3 regions of the Mesorhizobium sp. M0317 genome follow, and region 1 is predicted to be linked to each of the others. Evidence: riboswitches for the same ligand, from Rfam matches in the RefSeq annotation. Region 1 holds a riboswitch; each other region holds the start of a gene.
The links. Region 1 has a riboswitch for cobalamin ahead of NKI88_RS24790 (CbtB domain-containing protein). Riboswitches for the same ligand answer to the same signal wherever they lie in the genome.

Region 1 (6,594 bases):
CGGCATCTATGCCGCGCATGGCGCGGTGGCGGTGTTTGCGTTGGCCTTGCTGGCGCTGTTCTGGACCTACAGGCTGGGCGACAACCAGTCGATCCGGCCTGGCAAGACGCGGCCGGCCAATCCGCTGGCCAATATCGGCCGCTTCGTAGCACAACCCAGGCTCAGGCTGGCCTGGCTGATCGCCTTCGGCCGCTCCTGCTTCTGGACGACGTTCTTCGTCTACGGGCCGCTGTTCATGGTGATTACCGGCGAGGGCAAGCTTGCCGGCGGCCTGCTGGTTTCGGCCGGCAATGCGCTGTTGTTCATGGCGATCTTCTGGGGCAAAGCGGGAAAACGCTTCGGCGGCCGGCGCACCATGACCTTCGCCTATTTCGCGATGTCGGCGACGCTGCTTGCGGCGGGCGCGGTCGGCACTACCGCGCCGCTGCTTACGGGCTTTTTCCTGCTCTGCGGCGCCTTCTTCACCATCGCGCTCGATGCACTGGGCTCGACCGCCTTCATGCGCTCGGTGCGGTCCTATGAGCGGGCGCAGATGGCCGCGGTCTACCGCACCTATCTCGACTTTTCCGAGCTGACGCCGCCGCTGGTCTATTCGGTGGTGCTGGCGTTTTTCGGCCTCGGCTCGGTGTTCGTGACGCTGGGCATTCTGGCCGCGGTTTGCGGCTTTATCACCTGGCGCTATCTGCCGAAGTCGCTTTAGTCGCCGATCAGGCGGTTGCCTCAAGCGCTGCATGCCGCTCGCGCACCCAGTTGTGGAAGCGGTGCAGATCGTACTCCTCCGGCATCAGCACGCCGGCCTGGTGGCGCATCGAGCGCAGGCCTTTCTGATTGATCTCGCAGATCGCGGCATCCTCCTCCAGCACCTGGGTGCCGAAGGCGACGACATTGTCGATGTCCGTCTCAGCCAGCGCCTCGGGCGCGAACAGCCATTCGGCGGTGAGTTCGGTCTGTTCGGGACCGAGCGGCATCAGTCGCACCGTCCTGACATAATCGACATGGCCGACGATGAACATCGAGGGCAGGCTGGTGGCATAGGTCTGTCCGGCCGCACGCTCGGCTGGCGTCAGGCCCGGTAAGACCGGGCCATGGGCATGTCCGTCGCGCGACCAGGTCTCGGCGCCGGCGCGCAGGCCACCCGAAAACTCCGGCGCGTCATTGTCGGCATGGCGGCCCCAGTCGGGGTCGTCGTGCCGGCTCATCAGGCCGCGGCCGTATATCGGCACCAGCCGAGACAGGTCCTTGTGGACGCCCGGGCAATGCAGGCACTCGTTGAAGTTTTCCCAGAAGATCTTCCAGTTGCAGTTCATCACCTTGCGCAGGACATGGCCTGATACCAGCGTTTCCAGCGGCCAGTTGGCGAGGTCGCCGGATGCGGGATCGAAGGAGGTCCCGGCGGAGCCGGCCGCAGCCTGCTGAAGGTTCACAAAGACAAAGCCGCGCCACACCGACAGCGCCACCCGGTAGAGCGGATGATCTGCCTTGTCGAAACCATCTGGCAGCGATTTCGAGGTAACGCGCACCAGATCGCCGCGCAGCGAGTAGGACCAGGCGTGGTAGGGGCACGTGATGAGCCGCGCTTTCAGCCGGCCCTCGCTTTTCTGGCAAAGCTGCGAGCCGCGATGCCGGCAAGTGTTGTGGAAGGCGCGCAGTTCGCCGGTCTCGTCCCGCAGAATGACGATTTCCTGCGTGCCGATGCGGAATGTCCTGAACGCCAGCGGCTGGGCGAGGTCGGCCTCGCGGGAGACGAGCAGCCAGCTTTTGTGCCAGATGGCGTCGAGATCGCGCTGGTAAGCCTCGCTATCCCAATAGGCCGACGACGGTAGCGTCGGTTCGGCCCGGCTCAGGCCGTTATAGGGGTCGCGCTCGCTCGGGCTGGGATGCATGGCTGGCTTCCTATGAAGCGTCAGCCGACACCCCGGCAAATCGTTTGTCAATCAGAGTGCCGCATTGCCGGTTGCAGGCGCGGCGCATAATCATGTCGTGGACACGGGACATTCGGAAATGGGGGGATTCGGAAGTGGCCGCACGACAGATGTCGCTTACGCCGGAGCTGGTCGCGCGCTGCTGGCGCGAGATCAGGGACCCCGGGCCGGATCCGGACGCGATGCATCTCGATGAAGCCGACTATGACGCGCTGCTGGATGAATTGCAGGTCGAACTCCCGGACAGCGAACCGCTATGGCTGTTCGGCTATGGATCGCTGATCTGGAAACCGGAAATAGATTATGTCGAGGACCGCGTTGCGCTGGCGCGCGGCTGGCATCGGTCCTTTTGCATGAACATGACGCGCTGGCGCGGCACCAAGGACAGCCCCGGCCTGATGATGGCGCTGGACCGTGGCGGACAATGCAAGGGCGTCGCCTTTCGGCTGACCGACAATAACCGGCGCGAGCAGTTGGGCCGGCTTTTCCGGCGCGAAGTCACGCTGAAGCCGACAAGCTACCGGCCGCGCATGCTCAAGCTTGCAAGCGAGGCCGGACCGCTCAGGGCATTGGCCTTCGTCATCAACCGCAACGGCCTGACCTATTCAGGACCGCTCGACGAGGGCAAGGTCGTCGAAAGGCTGGCAACGTCCTGCGGGCACTGGGGGTCGGGCGCCGACTATCTCTACAACACGGTGAAAAACCTTGAAGAGCGCGGCATTCACGATCGCCATCTGTGGCGGCTGCAGCGGCTGGTTGCCGAGCGGATCACCGCGTTGAACCCGTAACGCCGCATGGCGCATTCGCGCTGTTGGCCGGCGGAATTTGGTTTGCCGGATGCGGCCGTTTCAGCCTATAGTCATGCATGTCGTCGGTTCCGTTAGGGACCAAGAGGGAATGCGGTGAGGGCTGACTTGTTGGCCCAATGCCGTGGCTGCCCCCGCAACTGTGTGCGGTAGTCCTCTCCAAGCCACTGAGGATTTTTTCTTCGGGAAGGTGGGGAAGGGCGCTGATCCGCGAGCCAGGAGACCTGCCGGCGACAGGGAACTGACTTCGATGCCCTCGGGTGGAGGGCGAAAGGACAAGATATGAATACCGCTTCCGTCTCCCTCGGCGCTTCCGTCTCCTCGCAGTCGCGCTTCATGCAGCTCGTGCTTAGCGTGTTTCTGGGCATTTTCGTCGTCGGCGTTGTCGGTTTCTCGCATATCGATGCGGTCCACAATGCGGCGCACGACTATCGCCATTCGATGGCGTTTCCCTGCCACTGACGAGGATCTGACATCATGAACCTGTTTCGCAACGTCGTGTTCATCGCGGCGATCGCAGGGCTCGTGGCGGGTGTCGCTCTCGCCTGCATGCAGGCCTACGCCACCGTGCCGCTGATCCTCAAGGCGGAGGTCTACGAAAAGGCTGGTGGCGGCCATGAGCATCAGCATGCCGCGGCGCCCGCCGCCAACGCTGCGGACACCGATGCCATGAGCACCGCCGCGCCGGCGGAAAATGCGGTGAGCAGCGCAGCACCGGCTGAAGCAGCCGCGCCGGCGGAGGACGAAGGCTGGGCGCCGGCCGACGGCTTCGAGCGTTTCGCCTTCAGTGTCGTCGCCAATATCGTCACCGGCATCGGCTTCGCGCTGGTCCTGGTGGCGGTTTCCGAGTTCGCCGGCGGCATCGGCAGCTGGCGCCAGGGCGTGTTCTGGGGTCTGGCGGGCTTTGCCGTGTTCACGCTGGCGCCGGGACTCGGCCTGCCGCCGGAACTGCCGGCAATGCCGGCGGCCGATCTCATACAGCGCCAGATCTGGTGGTGGGCAACGGTGATGACAACGGCGATCGGTCTTGCCCTTATCACCTTCCGCACGTCGGCGCCCCTGACCGTGCTCGCCGTCGTCCTGATCGTCGCCCCGCATATTGTCGGCGCGCCGCAGCCTGACAGTTTCGTAACGCCGATCCCAGAGAGCCTGCATCATCAGTTCGTGGTGGCGGTGACGCTGACCAATCTGGTGTTCTGGCTGGTGCTCGGCGCAGTTGTCGGCATAGTGCGCGCGCGCTTCACCGGCACCGCGACCAGCCTGCGCGACAGCTTTGCCTGATCGCAGTTTGACCTTCATCATCGGCGGTGCGCGCTCCGGCATGTGCGCGCATGCCGAAACTTTGGCGACGGCGTTGCTGCCGCCATGGGCCTATATCGCCACCGCGCAAGCCAATGACGGCGAAATGCGCGAGCGCATCGCGCAGCACCGCTCGCGCCGCGGCGAGGGATGGGCGACCATCGATGCCCCGCTTGATCTTGCAGGCGCGCTCGAGGCATTGCCGGACAACCAGCCGGTGCTTGTCGACTGCCTGACGCTTTGGCTAACCAATCATATGCTGGCCGATCATGATCTGGAGGGGGAGTGCCGGCGGCTGGCCGATGTGCTTTCGCGGCCGCGCGGACCGTGGTTCGTGGTCTCCAACGAAGTCGGACAAGGCATCGTGCCCGACAATGCGCTGGCACGCCGGTTCCGCGATGCCGCCGGCCGGCTCAACCAGCAGATCGCGGTCGTAGCTGATATGGTGCTTCTGATGGTGGCGGGGCTGCCGCTCAAGGTGAAATGAGATGACCGATATCGACACAAAAGACGAAGAGCGCCATCGCGCCAAGATGGCCAAGCGCAAGGCGGTGCAGGACGCCGAGGTCGCGGAAAAGACGGTCGAGAAGGGGCTGCTGATCGTCAACACCGGACCCGGCAAGGGCAAGACCACGGCTGCCTTCGGGCTGGCGCTGCGCATGCTCGGCTATGGCAAGCGCGTCGGAATCGTCCAGTTCATCAAGGGCAAATGGCACACCGGCGAGAAGGATGCCTTCGCGGCGTTCGGCGACCGCGTCGTCTGGCACACGATGGGCGAGGGTTTCACCTGGGAGACGCAGGATCTGAAGCGCGACATTAAGGCGGCCGAAGCCGCCTGGGCCAAGGCGCTGGAGCTCATCGCCGATCCCTCGATCAGCCTCGTCGTGCTGGACGAACTGAACATCGCGCTGCGTTACGACTATCTCGATCTAGACAGAGTGGTGGCGGCGCTGAAAGCGCGGCGCGAAGGTCTGCATGTCGTCGTCACCGGCCGCAACGCCAAGCCGGCGCTGGTCGAGGCGGCGGATCTGGTGACGGAGATGGGCGTGACCAAGCATCATTTTTCGGCCGGCGTGAAAGCGCAGCAGGGGATCGAGTTTTGAGGGTTTCGTACCCTCCCCCTTGTGGGGAGGGTCGATCCGCGAAGCGGTGCGGGGTGTGGGTTCTCGTAGGGCGCAGTCCCCCCCCCGGGCGCTGCGCGCCGACCCTCCCCACAAGGGGGAGGGTAAAGGAAGGCGACGGTAAGCTCTCAGGACGTTGCCGCGATAAGCACCGCCGACAGCAACCCGAACAGCCCAATCAGCAGATAGTCGGCGACCTGATAAAGTTTCAGCGCCCGCCTGATGTCCAGACTTTCCGCCTCGCGGCGGCCGCCTTCGCCCATGAAGGCATCGTTGACGACAACGCCGCCATAGCTGCGCGGGCCGGCGAGCGCCAGGCCGAGTGCGCCGGCCATTGCCGCCTCCGGCCAGCCGGCATTGGGCGAGCGGTGCTTTTTGGCGTCGCGCCGCATTGCTTGCCAGGCGTTGCGGGGATCGGCGCCGTCAACGAGAAAGGCGGCGGCAACGATCAGCAACGCGGTCAGCCGGGACGCCGGCAGGTTGATCCAGTCGTCGAAGAGTGCCGCCGCGCGGCCGAAGGCCTCGTGGTGCGGGGTGCGGTGGCCGATCATCGAATCGGCGGTGTTGGCGGCCTTGTAGGCCACGCCGCCGGCCAGACCGCAGACACCTGTCCAGAAGGCGGGCGCAACGATGCCGTCGGAGAAATTCTCGGCCAGGCTTTCGATGGCGGCGCGGCTGACGCCGGCATGGTCGAGCTTCTCTGGATCGCGACCGACGATGCGCGCAACCGCAATGCGGCCGAGCGCCAGCCCGCCGGTATCCAGCGAATCGGCCACCGCCTCGACATGTTCGGTAAGGCTCTTTTGCGACAGCAGCGACGAGGCCAGGATTGCCGTGATGATCATGCCGGCAGGAAAGAGCTGCCAGAGCAGGATTTGCACGATGAAGGCGATTGCCGCCGGCACCAGCACGATCACCAGCAGCGCCTGCACGCCGCGGCGGCGACGCAGCGCGTCGGAATCAGTGTCGCGGTTGAGCCTGTGGTCGAGAAAGGCTATCAGCCTGCCGAACCAGGTGACGGGATGGCCGACGGCACGGAACAGCCAGTCCGGGTAACCCAGGATGCGTTCGATGGCCAGCGACAGGAAAGCGATCAGGATCGACATGAAGCTTTCTGATGGAGCGATTACTGTGGTGGATCACGGTGGATCCCTTGGCCGGGCGAAGGCGCTCTTCCCTCACGCGCCACAACCTTTCGTCGATCTCTCGACAGGTATCAATCCGCACTCCTACCCGCTTTTCGAGCTGCCCGCCACCGCCCTGTCACGATTGCCGGAGGCCGCGCGCCTGCGTGAGCTGGCCAGGGTCGCGGCCGGCGCCTATGGCGCGCCTTCGGCCGAGAATGTGGCGGTCGCCCCGGGCACGCAGATCCTGCTGCCGCGCGTCGCCTCGCTGGTCAGCCCCGGCAAGGCGCTGGTGCTCGGGCCGACCTATGCCGAGCATGCC
Region 2 (6,594 bases), on a different contig from region 1:
CGGCGAACGGATCGGCAAGCGGAAAGCCCATTTCCACCGGGCAGACCCGCGCCTGGCAGGCGTGGCGAGAAGCCGGCTCGGGTTTTTTGGCGGAGACATTGATGCCGGATTATGACGTGCTTTGCATCGGCAATGCCATTGTCGACATCATCGCCCAGTGCGACGAGGCATTCCTCGAGATCAACGGCATCATCAAGGGCGCGATGAACCTGATCGACACGCGCCGCGCCGAACTGCTCTACAGCCGCATGGGCCCGGCGATCGAGGCCTCCGGCGGCAGCGCCGGCAATACCGCCGCTGGCGTCGCCAGCTTCGGCGGCCGCGCCGCATTCTTCGGCAAGGTATCGAACGACCCGCTCGGCGAGATCTACGCGCATGACATCCATGCCCAGGGCGTTGCCTTCGACAGCAGGCCGCTCGAGGGCCAGCCGCCGACGGCGCGCTCGATGATCTTCGTCACCCCGGACGGCGAGCGCTCGATGAACACCTATCTCGGCGCCTGCGTCGAGCTTGGCCCTGAGGATGTCGAGGCCGACAAGGCATCCGGCGCCAAGGTTACCTATTTCGAGGGCTATTTGTGGGATCCGCCGCGCGCCAAGGAGGCGATCCGGCAGACGGCGAAGCTCGCACACGAGGCCGGACGCGAAGTGTCGATGACGTTGTCGGATTCGTTCTGCGTCGACCGCTACCGGGACGAGTTCCTCGAGCTGATGCGCTCGGGCACTGTCGACATCGTCTTTGCCAACAGCCACGAGATCAAGTCGCTCTACCAGACAAAATCCTTCGACGAGGCGCTGGCTCAGATCCGCAAGGACTGCAAGATTGCCGCCGTCACCCGTTCCGAAAAAGGCTCGGTGATCGTGCGCGGCGACGAGACCGTGGTCATCGAGGCGACCGCCATCAAGGAGTTGGTCGACACCACCGGCGCCGGCGACCTCTACGCCGCCGGTTTCCTGCATGGCTACACGCAGGGCCGCAACCTCAAGACCTGCGGCGACCTTGGCTCGCTGGCGGCCGGCCTGGTGATCCAGCAGATCGGCCCAAGGCCAAGGCAGAATTTGCGCCGCGAGGCGGAAGGGGCTGGGTTGCTGTAGATGCGCCGGCAACTAACCAGCCGCCCTACTGACGCGATGACCGCAGTGGCGGAACTGTGTCAAAGCTCGCTGATAGCGACAGCCATTCGCTTCGGAGAACTGACCCATGCTGCTGCCGTGAAGCTCGCTGGAGGAGCGGTGCAAGGCGTGCTTGCCATGACGGCATTCACCGTCATCCAGATCGTCACCAGCATTTTCCAGAAGCTCAGCTTGGGGAAGGCCAGTAAGGTTCCTGAGGTAACGGAGAACTCGCGGCGTCCGTCGGACTTGACTTGCGATCACGTCCCACGATGCCGAATGCGGGCAGCAGACTGAATATTTCACAATGCTAGACAAAGGCGTAAAAGCGCGATCACATAACGACATAAACATTTCGTTATGCGTCATTGACAAAAGAGCGAACTGCTGTGATTGTCTGCGTGTCGTGGTTCTCGCGTGCGGCGCTGCCGCAGCGGAGCTAAGAGGGAAGCCGGTGCGATGCCGGCGCTGCCCCCGCAACTGTTAGCGGCGAGCCAACACACGTCACTGAGGCGAATACCCTCAGGAAGACGGGTAGAGGCTATGACCCCGCGAGCCAGGAGACCTGCCACGCGAATTACGTCCACGGGCGGGGTGTCTCGGTGGCCGCTGCAACCCGGCGTTGATGCCGGCCTGCTAGCGCCTTCCTTGTCACCGACGCCCCAATCATCGGGGTATGACATGACTGTCTCTCAGCAAATTCCTGTAGCAACGCTCGGCGTGCCGCGCTTCGGTCGTCGGCGAGAACTGAAATTCGCCCTTGAAAGCTACTGGTCCGGAACATCGTCCGCTGGCGACCTTCTCACGACGTCGAAGGCGCTCCGTGCCGCTAGCTGGGAAGAGCAGCGCGATCGCGGCGTGTCGAAAATCCCGTCGAACGACTTCTCGCTTTACGACCATGTGCTCGACACCGCAGCCATGGTCGGGGCCGTTCCATCCCGTTACGGCTGGAATAGCGGCGAGGTCCCACTTGACATCTACTTCGCAATGGCGCGCGGCAACCAGGGTCAGACGGAGGATTGTGGACACGCTGGTTACCAGGAGGAGGCTCATGGACCTGGTGTAACCGCGATGGAAATGACCAAGTGGTTTGACACCAACTACCACTACATTGTGCCGGAACTCGATGATGATCAGACGTTCGCCCTCTCGTCATCGAAGCCGGTCGATTACTTCCTCGAGGCTAAAGCTCTCGGCATTCACACACGCCCAGTCATCCTTGGACCCATCACCTTCCTCAAGCTGGCGAAATCGCCTGCCGAGGGGTTCGGTCCCATCGCGCTCCTACCGCGGCTGCTGCCGGTTTACGAGCAGCTTCTGGAGAGGCTGAAGCTGTCGGGAGCCGACTGGGTGCAGATCGATGAGCCAGCGCTTGTCCTCGATCTGAACCCGAACGAACGAGCTGCGTTCGAATTCGCCTATGGCCAGCTGTCGAAAGCCGCGCCCGAGCTGAAGATCATGCTGGCTACGTATTTCGGGTCGCTGGGAGACAATCTCGAAACCGCGATTTCTCTGCCCCTGGCCGGCCTGCATATTGATCTCGTGCGCGCTCCCGAGCAGCTGGAAACGGTGGGTCGGCTCGCTCCGAAGGATCTGGTGCTCTCGCTCGGCTTGATCGATGGCCGCAACGTCTGGCGTGCGAACCTGCCCGCCATTCTCGACCGCATCAAACCGATCGTCGCCGGCTGGCCCTTGGACCGCGTCGAGATCGCGCCTTCTTGCTCGATGCTGCATGTGCCGATTGATCTGCGCATGGAGACGGAACTCGACGCGGACATCAGGTCGTGGCTCGCCTTCGCGGCCCAGAAGACCGACGAGCTGGTCTTGCTGGCCCGGGCCCTGTCCCAAGGCAGGGATGCGGTGGCAGGCGCGTTGAAAGCGTCTGCCGAGGCTGCCGCCACGCGCGTGACATCCACGAGGATCCATGACCCGCTTGTTCAGGGGCGGATCGCTAGCATTGAGGACAGCGCGAAGCGACGAGAGAGCGCTTTTGGCGAGCGCTCCAGAGTCCAGGCCGGCTCACTCGGGCTGCCGCCGTTCCCGACGACGACCATCGGGTCCTTCCCGCAGACGCCGCAGGTACGCAAGGCGCGGGCCGCTCATGCGAAGGGCCAGCTGAGCTATGTCGACTATGAGACGTTCCTGAAGAAGGAGATCGAGGCTGCAATTCGCTGGCAGGAAGAGATCGGGCTGGACGTGCTGGTGCATGGTGAGTTCGAGCGAAACGACATGGTACAGCATTTCGGCGAGCAGTTGTCCGGCTTCGCGCTCACCCAGCATGCCTGGGTACAAAGCTATGGGTCGCGCTACGTGCGTCCCCCCATCATTTTCGGCGACGTATCGAGGCGCAATCCGATGACAGTGCGCTGGTGGCAATTCGCCCAGTCGCTTACGGAAAAGCCCGTGAAGGGAATGCTCACAGGCCCAGTCACCATTCTCAACTGGTCTTTTGTTCGCGACGACGTACCCCGCTCCGAAGCCTGCCGCCAGATCGCGCTCGCCATCCGCGACGAAGTGACGGATCTCGAAAGATCCGGCGCAAGGATGGTCCAGATCGATGAGGCCGCGTTTCGCGAAGGATTGCCACTGCGCCAATCTGACTGGAAAGTCTATCTCGACTGGGCTGTCGAATGTTTCCGGATCGCTTCAACGGGTGTAAAGGACGCGACTCAAATTCATACCCACATGTGCTATTCGGAGTTCAACGAGATCATTCACGCGATCGCTGGAATGGATGCGGATGTCATTTCGATTGAGACGTCGCGCTCGAAGATGGAACTGTTGGACGCCTTCACGAGCTCCAAATATCCGAACGAAATCGGTCCTGGCGTCTATGATATTCACTCACCACGCGTCCCGGAAGTCGGCGAGATTTCGGACCTAATCATGCTTGCCCGCGAGCGACTGTCCGACGGCCAACTGTGGGTAAACCCGGACTGTGGCCTCAAAACACGCAAGTGGGAGGAGGTCCGCCCTGCCCTCATTAACATGGTCGCTGCAGCGCGCGCGCTCCGGGAGAAAGTGGCCTGAGGCTTCTCCTTCCTCACCGTGTGGTGAGCTACCGGCTGGCTCCTGTCGGCCGTGAACATGCCAAACCGGCACACTCTTGGAAATGAGCCACTCGGCGCAAATGTGCAATTTCCCTACGGCACGTGTCTTAATCCCGCAGAAATATAAATGTGGCACTACGCTATAATATTGGTTCCTTGGGGACATACAGGCCCCGCGCCTCGAACAAATCGGACACGCGTCGTTTCTCAAAGTAGACTGCTTGGCGCGTTCGCTCAGGACAATGTATGGTGCTGCGTCTGTCCGCCCCCAGTTGATCGCGCAGACTACGGGCGAGGTGGCAGGGTTCGGGTATCGCTAGCGTCCCGCCAATTCGGAGATGGACGTCGCAATTCGTGTCGCCAAGTAAAAATCGCCAATCATTTTCGATTGCGAGTCCGCGGCCAGTTGGCCCTTATTTTCCTGAGATCTGCGTTACAGGCCGGGGCGTTGTCGCCGTTTCTGAGGGTAAGATGGGATAGGCGACGTCAGGTGCCTCTCCGGTCAGCGAGTTGAGGAAGGCAACAAGCAGGTCAACTTCTTCGTCCGCCAGTACTACGCCGAGCTGGGTGGTCCCCATAATGGCGACGGCCTGTTTCAGATCCCAAACCTTGCCCGAATGAAAGTATGGCGCGGTGAGTGCAACGTTGCGCAGCGGCGCCACGCGGAAGACATAGGAATCGTCGGCTGCATTGGTGACCTCAAATCGGCCCTTGTCTTTGTCCGGCAGGACTTCGGCGCTGGGCCGTTCCACGAGGCCGAATGGGTAATAGGCTTGCCCACCAACGTTGATGCCGGCATGGCAGGACGAGCAGCCTTTGTCCATGAAAAGCACCAGGCCCTGTTTCTGTTCGGAAGTCATGGCAACCTCATCACCATTCAGGAAGCTGTCGAACGGGGCAGGTGTGACCAGTGTCGCCTCGAAGGCTTCGATCGCCTTGGCGAAGTTGTCGAAGGTGACCCGATCGGCTTCAGCCGGAAAAGCCGCATCGAACCACTCGACATATTGCGGCATGGACTTGAGAGTGGCGATGAGTTGGCCCGGTGTATTGGCCATTTCGATCCCGGCTTGGACCGGTCCCTTCGCCTGAGCCTTCAGGTCTTCGGCACGACCATCCCAGAACTGGGCGATGTTGAAGACAGCGTTCAGTACAGTCGGCGCGTTGCGCTGTCCCTTCTGCCAACCATGGCCAATCGAGGTTTCGTGATTGTCGTCGCCGCCGGTGGCCAGGTTGTGGCATGAATTGCACGACAAGACGCCTGACGCCGAGACGCGTGGATCGAAGAACAGTGCCTTGCCGAGAGCGATCTTTTCCGGGGTGATCGGGTTGTTGGCGACTGTCGGCGTGGTGGATGGCAAAGCCGTGAAGGTGGCCAATGCCGTATCTCTGAGGTCGGTGGGGATCCAATCCGCAGCAAAGGCGGTGGGTGCCAGCAAGGTGACAGCCATCGTACTGAATAGGATTTTCATAATTGGTCTTCCTGCGTCGTCCACGCAGCCATTATGCGATCTGCGGCTCATGAACGCCCTGAGCTAGATCAGCTAGAGGGAGAGGACGGGGTCTCACACCTGTTTTCGCAGCTGAGCTGGGACCTCTTGGAAGTGATCGCTCTTCTCGATTGGACTTCAGGAGGAGGAGTATCCCTGGTTGGCAACCGGTTTTATGCATCAAAGCACGCCCTGAGGGCGGCTTCGTAGATTCGGTCACTGCGATCTTCCAGCCAAGGTTGAGAAAGTCGACAGCATCCGCAAGACTGGCAATCTCTTGCACGATGTGCGCTGCACGCCTTGCGAAAAGTGAGCTTCTGAAACGTCAGGGTTCATTCGTTCCTCCTGACCTGCTGATTGCGTGAATCGGCCTTGTCGACACCCGCCGACTGCACATTTTGATGTCACCAGCGATGGCGGTTTCAATACCTAAGCAGCGACGGTCTATGCGACATGGAGGTCGTAGCGGAATAGCCGTTCTGCCTTCATCGATCGTCACACCGGCATATAGCTCCGCTTCTACGAACATCCCATCACGCGAGGATGGCGCGGCGCTTGAGCAGGTCCACCCGCTGCAACTGCCTCACACCTTGATCCACAGATCCTAGGCGATGACCATGTTGTCGTCATCATTTGACGGGCGCGGGGCATTGGCTCATAAGCGAGCCACCGCAAACTGTGCGGTTGCCAGTGCGTAATGAAGTGAATTGGAATGATCTTCGGTTTGGGAAACACGCACGTCCGACGCAGCTTGCGTTGACAGAGGCGGTTTTAGGCGCAATAGCACCTCCGCTGGCCTATTTTGTGGAGTTCAATTGTGGTTCGGCCAAAGGCGCGGCGCCGGACCGGCCCCTTGTAAACGTAATCAAAGAGAGAGAGACCCTGCATGGAAGAAATCTTACCGCGCATCGCCACTGGTGCCGGCATCGGCCCGGCTGTCGCAGA
Region 3 (6,594 bases), on a different contig from region 1:
CTCGACCGGGGAGGCAAACGGCGCCGGAATTTCCTCCATCACAGGCGCGGCAAAGCTCTCCTGATGGTATTTCGTCATGTCGAAGCCGGCGGCATCCAGCATGCCGCGCACGGCGCGCATGAACGGATCGGGGCCGCAGCAGAAGATTTCGCGCTCGCGGAAATCCGGAGCCAGCAAGGGCAGCCGGATCGCGTCGATGCGCCCCATATGACCGTACCAGCCCTCGCGGCTGGAACGTTCCTCGATCATGAAGCCGAGCGACAGGCCGGGCATATGGCCGCCGAGCAGTTCGAGTTCCTTGCGGAAAATGATCTCTTCGGCACGCCGCGCGCAGTTGACGAAACCGACATCGGTCCATGGCGCGCAGTCGTTCAGCCAGCGCAGCATCGACATCATCGGCGTCACGCCGGAGCCGGCGGAAATGAACAGGTATTTGGCCGCCGGGTGGCTGTGCAACGAGAAGTCGCCGGCCGGTCCGTAGGCCTTGACATGCGAACCGGGCACCAGATGGTCGAACATCCAGCGCGTGCCGATGCTGCCGGCCTGCGCCTTGACCGTCACCGCGATCGAAAACGGCCGCGATGGTGACGACGACAGCGTATAGGTGCGCATCAGCGGCCCGTCCGGTGTCGGCAGTTCCAGCGTCAGGAACTGGCCCGGCTTGTAGCGGAACCAGGTCTGGTTGTCGGAGCGGAAGGTGAAGGTCTTGACGTCAGGCGCCTCGTCGCTGACGCCGATCACTTCCAGCACCTGCAGCCTATCGTTCCACGGCGCCATCTGGTCAAGATGGCGATAGAGCCCAAGATCCGTCATCGCATTCATCCTCCGGTCCTTCCTCGCCTGCTCCAGCTCACGCGACGTTGCGCAGCGCCGGCCGGCCGCCTTCGGCAAGGCGCGGGCCGATGAAGGCCGCGTACCATTCGACGAACTGGATCACGCCGCCCTCATGCAGCTCCGAATAGGGGCCGGGCTCATAGGCCGGCGACAGGATGCCGAAGGCGTTTTCCTCGACGATGCGGCGGTCCTGGTCGTTGGTCTCGGTCCAAACGTGGGTGAGCTCTTCAAGGTTGTAGTCGACGCCCTCGACCGCATCCTTGTGCACCAGCCACTTGGTCGTCACCGCGGTTTGCGTGGCGCTGATCGGCAGCACCCGGAAGGTGACCGCATGGTCGATCAGGATGTGGTTCCAGGTCGTCGGATAGTGGTAGTGCATCAAGGTGCCGATGCGGTCGGCGGCAACAGTGTCGGACAGGTTCTTCGTCACCGCGCGCTTTCCCGACATCGTGTAGCTGACGGCATCGCGCAGCAGCGGCGCGCGGGTGGCGCGGTATTGCCCGGCCGGATCGATGCGGAACTTGCTCGGCAGGCCCGCCGTCTCGCATTTCGCCCAGTGCGCCAGCATCTCCGGATCGCTGTCGGCGCCCTGCACGCCGGTCACCGTCGGCGCTTCGGGGAATGTCTTGCACAGCTCCGGATGATTGCCGGCGCAGTGATAGCATTCGCGGTTGTTTTCCCAGACCAGCTTCCAGTTGCCCTTCTCGATGATGGTGCTCTCGAAGGCGACCTTGGCTTCATTCAGCCGGTGCGGCTTGAGGTAGGGCTCTATCATGGCGCGCATCGGCGCAAAGTCGGCAGGTTCTTTCGCCAGGCAGATGAAGATGTAGCCGCCGACGCTCTCGCAGGCGACGGGCTTCAGGCCGAACTGGCTCTTGTCGAAACCGTCGGCCATCTGGCGGGCAAACAGCAGCCGGCCGTCAAGCTCGTAGGTCCACTGGTGATAGGGGCAGACAAGCTTTGCCGCCATGCCCTTCTCAGTGTTGCAGACACGGCTGCCGCGATGGCGGCAGGAATTGTGAAAGGCGTTGATGTTGCCCTTCTGGTCGCGGACCAGCACCACCGGATAATCGCCGATCTGCACGGTGATATAGCTGCCGGGCTTCGGCAGTTCGCAATCATGGCCGATGAACAGCCAGTCGCGATACCAGATAAGCTCCATGTCGAGCTTGAAATAGTCCGGGTCGGTGTAGAAGGGCTGTTCCAGCGAAAAGCCTTGCTTGCGGCCGTTCAGGAGCCTCAGCATGTCGTTGCGCGTATCCATAGTTCTGTCCTCGTGGTTTAAGGACTGAACTTGGTGGTGATGGAGGAAGGATCGGACGCAGGCCGGCGCGGCGCCGGACATGCACTATCCACCTCTTGACCGCCCACCGCGATCAGTCGAGTCTATGCGTCTCGGGCTGGTTTCCGGGCTCTGGAGTTGTCCTTGCGGACCATCGCGACACCTTCCCAGGCTCTTGCCCAGTGGTCTCCCGTTGCGACTTCAACTCCACCACCGTTGCGGGGGCAGCGCCGGATTCTGACCGGCTTCCCAATTCTCCGCTGCGTCGTCACGAAGCGGCACCTGAGATGCGATCATCTAATCACGGCAGCGATCGCGACGTCGGCATGAAAGCGACATCGTATCCATGCGGCGCGACACGCGCGGCATACGCCCCCCGGCGCCGGTCAAAGAGCTGAGACGTTTCTTGCGACGCCATCATCGCCGTTTCGAATCGCTGCGGATCCAGTTCGATCGGGGGCAAAAAGGGCTCAACGGTATCGAAAAGTTACTATTAGCAATCTCTAATCGAACCGAACGGTTCGTTTCTGTTGACAATGCGTGCAGGACGGTGTGAACGACGGCCCGGAAACCGACACCGGAGCGAACCACTCGGTTCGACATAAGCAACTGAAAACAATGCGATAAATGACCATAGAGGAACTTCCTGGCACAATTTCAAGGTGCAGGACCGTGGTCCACACGGAACAACTTCGTGATTGGAAACCAGCCTATGGCTTTCCCACATCGGGGCTGTCCGAACGACGCGAATTCCTCCCAAGACACGCCGCTAGACGGACAGACAAACTGGAGTACTAAAAATGAAAAAGATCATCCTCACTGCCGCAGCCGTTTTGGCGATCACCGGCAGCGCCTTCGCCGGTAGCGACAATTACGGTTCCAATGGTGCGAACCAGCCAGCCGTCTCGGTCGACAGCTCGTATACGGCTTCCATTCAGAAGCCGGCGCACGCTGACAAGCAGCCTGTCGTTCAGGGCGCCGACCGCGACCTCTACGGCAATCGCTGATCCCGACCAAAGAAGGGCGGCTAACCCGTCGCTCTCGGGATCCCAAAAAATTCAGGAGTATTTGAAATGAAAAAGATCATCCTTGCTGCCGCCGCCGTTTTGGCCATCTCCGGCAGCGCTTTCGCCGGCAGCGACAACTACGGTTCGAACGGCGCCAACCAGCCTGCGATTACGTCGACCGATAGTGGCCATACGGCTTCGGTTGAGAAGTCGGCTCCAGCCGAGCAGGCGCCTGCCCACGGTGCCGACCGTAACCTTTTCGGCCGCTAAAAGCCGGTTTCCAGCACGTGGCGGGCTTATTCGCTGCAGCTGGCGGCATCAGAAAAATTCAGGAGACTAAAATGAAGAAGATCGTTCTCGCCGCCGCAGCCGTTCTGGCTGTTTCGAGCGCTGCCTTTGCCGGCAGCGACAATTATGGCTCCAATGGCGCCAACCAGCCGGCCGCTGCCGTCGACACCACCCGCACTTCGTCGACCGGCACCAACTCGGCGGTCTACAAGCTGCTGAACTCGTCGAACGACCAACAGAAGTTCGTTCCTCAGAGCAGCGACAGGGATCGGTTCGGCAACAACTAACAGCCGAAGCTTAAAAAAAGAGCGGCGGGCCTGGCCCGCCGCGCGTTTTTACTGCCTGTACGACGCAGCTATCTCAAGCCGCCTTCACTTCCACCGGCTTGAGCGAGAAGGAGTGCCCATCGGCGTCGAAGATGTGCAGGTCCCCGGCATCCGCGGTCAGTCGCAGCTTTGCCCCGCGCTTGACCTCGACATTGCCGGGCAGCTTGGTCACCAACGGCAGGTCAGCGCGGCCGATATCGACATAGACAAGCTGCACCTCGCCGAGTTGCTCGACATAGTCCACAACGCCCTCGAAAAGATATTCCGCGCCGGTGGCGGCCGACAGATCCTCCGGCCGCACGCCGAAGCTGACTGCCGCACCCTTTGCTGACGCCGGCGTTGCGATCGGCACCGTTGCCTTGCGGCCGCCGACATGGCTGACGATTGTCGGGTTGCCCGTCCTGTCGATTGTCGCCGGCAGGATGTTCATGGCCGGCGAGCCGATGAACTGGGCAACGAACAGATTGCCGGGCTTCTTGTAGAGGTCCATCGGCGTGCCGACCTGCTCGATATGGCCATCCTTCAGCACGACGATGCGGTCGGCGAGCGTCATCGCTTCTACCTGATCGTGGGTGACGTAGATCATGGTCGTGGCAGGCATCGATTCCTTGAGCTTGGCGATCTCGATGCGGGTCGCGACGCGCAGCGCCGCGTCGAGATTCGACAGCGGCTCGTCGAACAGGAACACTTTCGGATTGCGCACGATGGCGCGACCGATGGCGACACGCTGGCGCTGGCCGCCCGACATCGCCTTGGGCAGGCGGTCGAGATATTTGGTCAGCTGCAGGATTTCGGCGGCCTGCCGCACCCGCTTGTCGATCTCAGCCTTGCTTTCCTTGCCGATCTTCATCGAGAAGGCCATGTTGTCGTAGACGGTCATGTGCGGATAGAGCGCATAGGACTGGAACACCATGGCAATGCCGCGCTTGGAAGGCGGCACGTCGTTCACCACCTCGCCGGCGATCTTCAGCTCGCCGGAGGTGATCTCCTCAAGCCCGGCGATGGACCGCAGCAAGGTCGACTTGCCGCAACCCGACGGGCCGACGAAGACGATGAACTCGCCCGACTTTATGTCGAGGTCGATGCCGTGGAGAATGTGCAGATTGCCGTATGATTTCTTCACCTGTCTCAGCGTGACATCGGCCATAATTTCCTCCCAGTGATTTCCCTAGAGAACCTGGATTTCCTCAAAAAATCCAGTTTCGTCAAAAACTCAGTCGATGCGCCCGAACCAGGCGCCGTAGCCGCCGAGGCGGATGGAACCTGTGCCGGATTGTCCCGAAAAACCGTGCCCGGCCAATGGCAGCAGCGCCTGACCACCGAGATCGACCTCGGCCGGCTTGCTGGCCAGATTGAAGACGCAGACGATCTGCTCATTGCCCTCACGGCGGGTGAAGGCGACGGTGTCGCCCTCGCTTTCGATGAACTCGATGTCGCCTTTGGCCAGGGCCGGATGCTGGCGGCGGAAACCGAGAAAGCGCCGGTAGTGCTCGAGCAGCGAGGCCGCGTCGCCCTGCTGAACATTGACCGCTTGCGACAAGTGCTTGCCCGGCACCGGCAGCCAGGGCTTGGCCGTCGAAAAGCCGGCATTGCTGGCGGTTGCATCCCACACCATCGGCGTGCGGCAGCCGTCGCGGCCCTTGAATTCGGGCCAGAAGCGAATGCCGTAGGGGTCCTGCAGATCCTCGAACTGCAACTCGGCTTCGCCCAGCCCAAGCTCCTCTCCCTGATAGAGGCAGACCGAACCGCGCAGCGACATCAGCAGCGCCGAGATAACCTTCAGATAGGCGGCCGGGTCGGCCTCGTCGGCGGCCCAGCGCGAGGCCGGACGCATCACGTCGTGGTTGGAAAAGGCCCAGCACGACCAGCCGTCGCTGGCGACCTTGCCGAAGGCTTCCAGCACCTGGCGCACCTTGGCGGCGCTGATCTTTTCCGGCGCCAGGAAATCGAAGGAATAGCACATGTGGACGCGTTTGCCGCCGGCGGTGTAGGCGGCGACCACTTCCAGCCCACGCTGCGAATCGCCGACTTCGCCGACCGCGGCGGCCGCCGGATATTCGTCGAGCAGCGCTCGGAACCGTTCGAGGAAGGCAAGGTTTTCCGGCCGGCTCTTGTCGTAGATATGGTCCTGGTAGTTGTAGGGATTGACCGCAGGTGCTGTCTGGTCGTTGCGCTCTTCGGGCGGCAGCGGCGGATTGTTCTCCAGCCCCTGGCTGTGGAAGTAGAAATTGATGGTGTCGAGGCGGAAGCCGTCGACGCCGCGCTCCAGCCAGAAGCGGGTGACGTCGAGCAGCGCGTCCTGGACTTCCAGATTGTGGAAGTTGAGGTCCGGCTGCTCGGACAGGAAATTATGCAGATAATATTGCTGGCGGCTGGTGTCCCACTGCCAGGCCGAGCCGCCGAAGATCGACAGCCAGTTGTTGGGCGGCGTGCCGTCCGGCCTGGCGTCGGCCCAGACATACCAGTCGGCCTTGGGATTGCTACGGCTGGCGCGGCTCTCCTTGAACCATGGATGGTTGTCGGCGGTGTGCGACAGCACCTCGTCGATCATCACCTTGAGGCCGAGGTGATGGGCTTCCGCAACCAGCGCGTCGAAATCGGCGAGCGTCCCGAACATCGGGTCGACGTCGCAATAGTCCGAGACGTCGTAGCCGAAATCCTTCATCGGCGACTTGAAGAAGGGCGAAATCCAGATGGCGTCGACGCCGAGCGAGGCGATGTAGGGCAGCCTGCGGATGATGCCCTTGAGGTCGCCGATGCCGTCGCCATTGGAGTCCTGATAGGAGCGCGGATAGATCTGGTAGATCACCGCGCCCCGCCACCAGTCGCGATCGACGGCGAGATCGGGCTTCGAGGT

Region 2: linked by a shared signal. The riboswitch ahead of metE (5-methyltetrahydropteroyltriglutamate--homocysteine S-methyltransferase) and the one ahead of NKI88_RS24790 (CbtB domain-containing protein) in region 1 are both predicted to bind cobalamin.
Region 3: linked by a shared signal. The riboswitch ahead of NKI88_RS08205 (aromatic ring-hydroxylating oxygenase subunit alpha) and the one ahead of NKI88_RS24790 (CbtB domain-containing protein) in region 1 are both predicted to bind cobalamin.

What each region holds. Positions count from the first base shown of each region.
Region 1 covers NZ_JAMYRV010000043.1:9,785-16,378, reverse strand. The annotation lists gene NKI88_RS24805 (MFS transporter) at 1-700, shown strand, start outside; gene NKI88_RS24800 (aromatic ring-hydroxylating oxygenase subunit alpha) at 708-1,883, opposite strand; gene NKI88_RS24795 (gamma-glutamylcyclotransferase) at 2,018-2,710, shown strand; cobalamin riboswitch at 2,778-2,974, shown strand; gene NKI88_RS24790 (CbtB domain-containing protein) at 3,011-3,190, shown strand; gene NKI88_RS24785 (CbtA family protein) at 3,206-4,009, shown strand; gene cobU (bifunctional adenosylcobinamide kinase/adenosylcobinamide-phosphate guanylyltransferase) at 4,002-4,514, shown strand; gene cobO (cob(I)yrinic acid a,c-diamide adenosyltransferase) at 4,516-5,130, shown strand; gene cbiB (adenosylcobinamide-phosphate synthase CbiB) at 5,277-6,254, opposite strand; gene cobD (threonine-phosphate decarboxylase CobD) at 6,253-6,594, shown strand, end outside.
Region 2 covers NZ_JAMYRV010000029.1:10,470-17,063, forward strand. The annotation lists gene NKI88_RS19820 (adenosine kinase) at 102-1,094, shown strand; cobalamin riboswitch at 1,503-1,699, shown strand; gene metE (5-methyltetrahydropteroyltriglutamate--homocysteine S-methyltransferase) at 1,794-4,142, shown strand; gene NKI88_RS19830 (cytochrome-c peroxidase) at 4,576-5,631, opposite strand; gene NKI88_RS19835 (hypothetical protein) at 6,536-6,594, shown strand, end outside.
Region 3 covers NZ_JAMYRV010000007.1:26,685-33,278, reverse strand. The annotation lists gene NKI88_RS08210 (FAD-binding oxidoreductase) at 1-813, opposite strand, end outside; gene NKI88_RS08205 (aromatic ring-hydroxylating oxygenase subunit alpha) at 851-2,098, opposite strand; cobalamin riboswitch at 2,216-2,417, opposite strand; gene NKI88_RS08200 (DUF680 domain-containing protein) at 2,917-3,123, shown strand; gene NKI88_RS08195 (DUF680 domain-containing protein) at 3,190-3,393, shown strand; gene NKI88_RS08190 (DUF680 domain-containing protein) at 3,465-3,698, shown strand; gene NKI88_RS08185 (ABC transporter ATP-binding protein) at 3,772-4,884, opposite strand; gene bglA (beta-galactosidase BglA) at 4,951-6,594, opposite strand, start outside.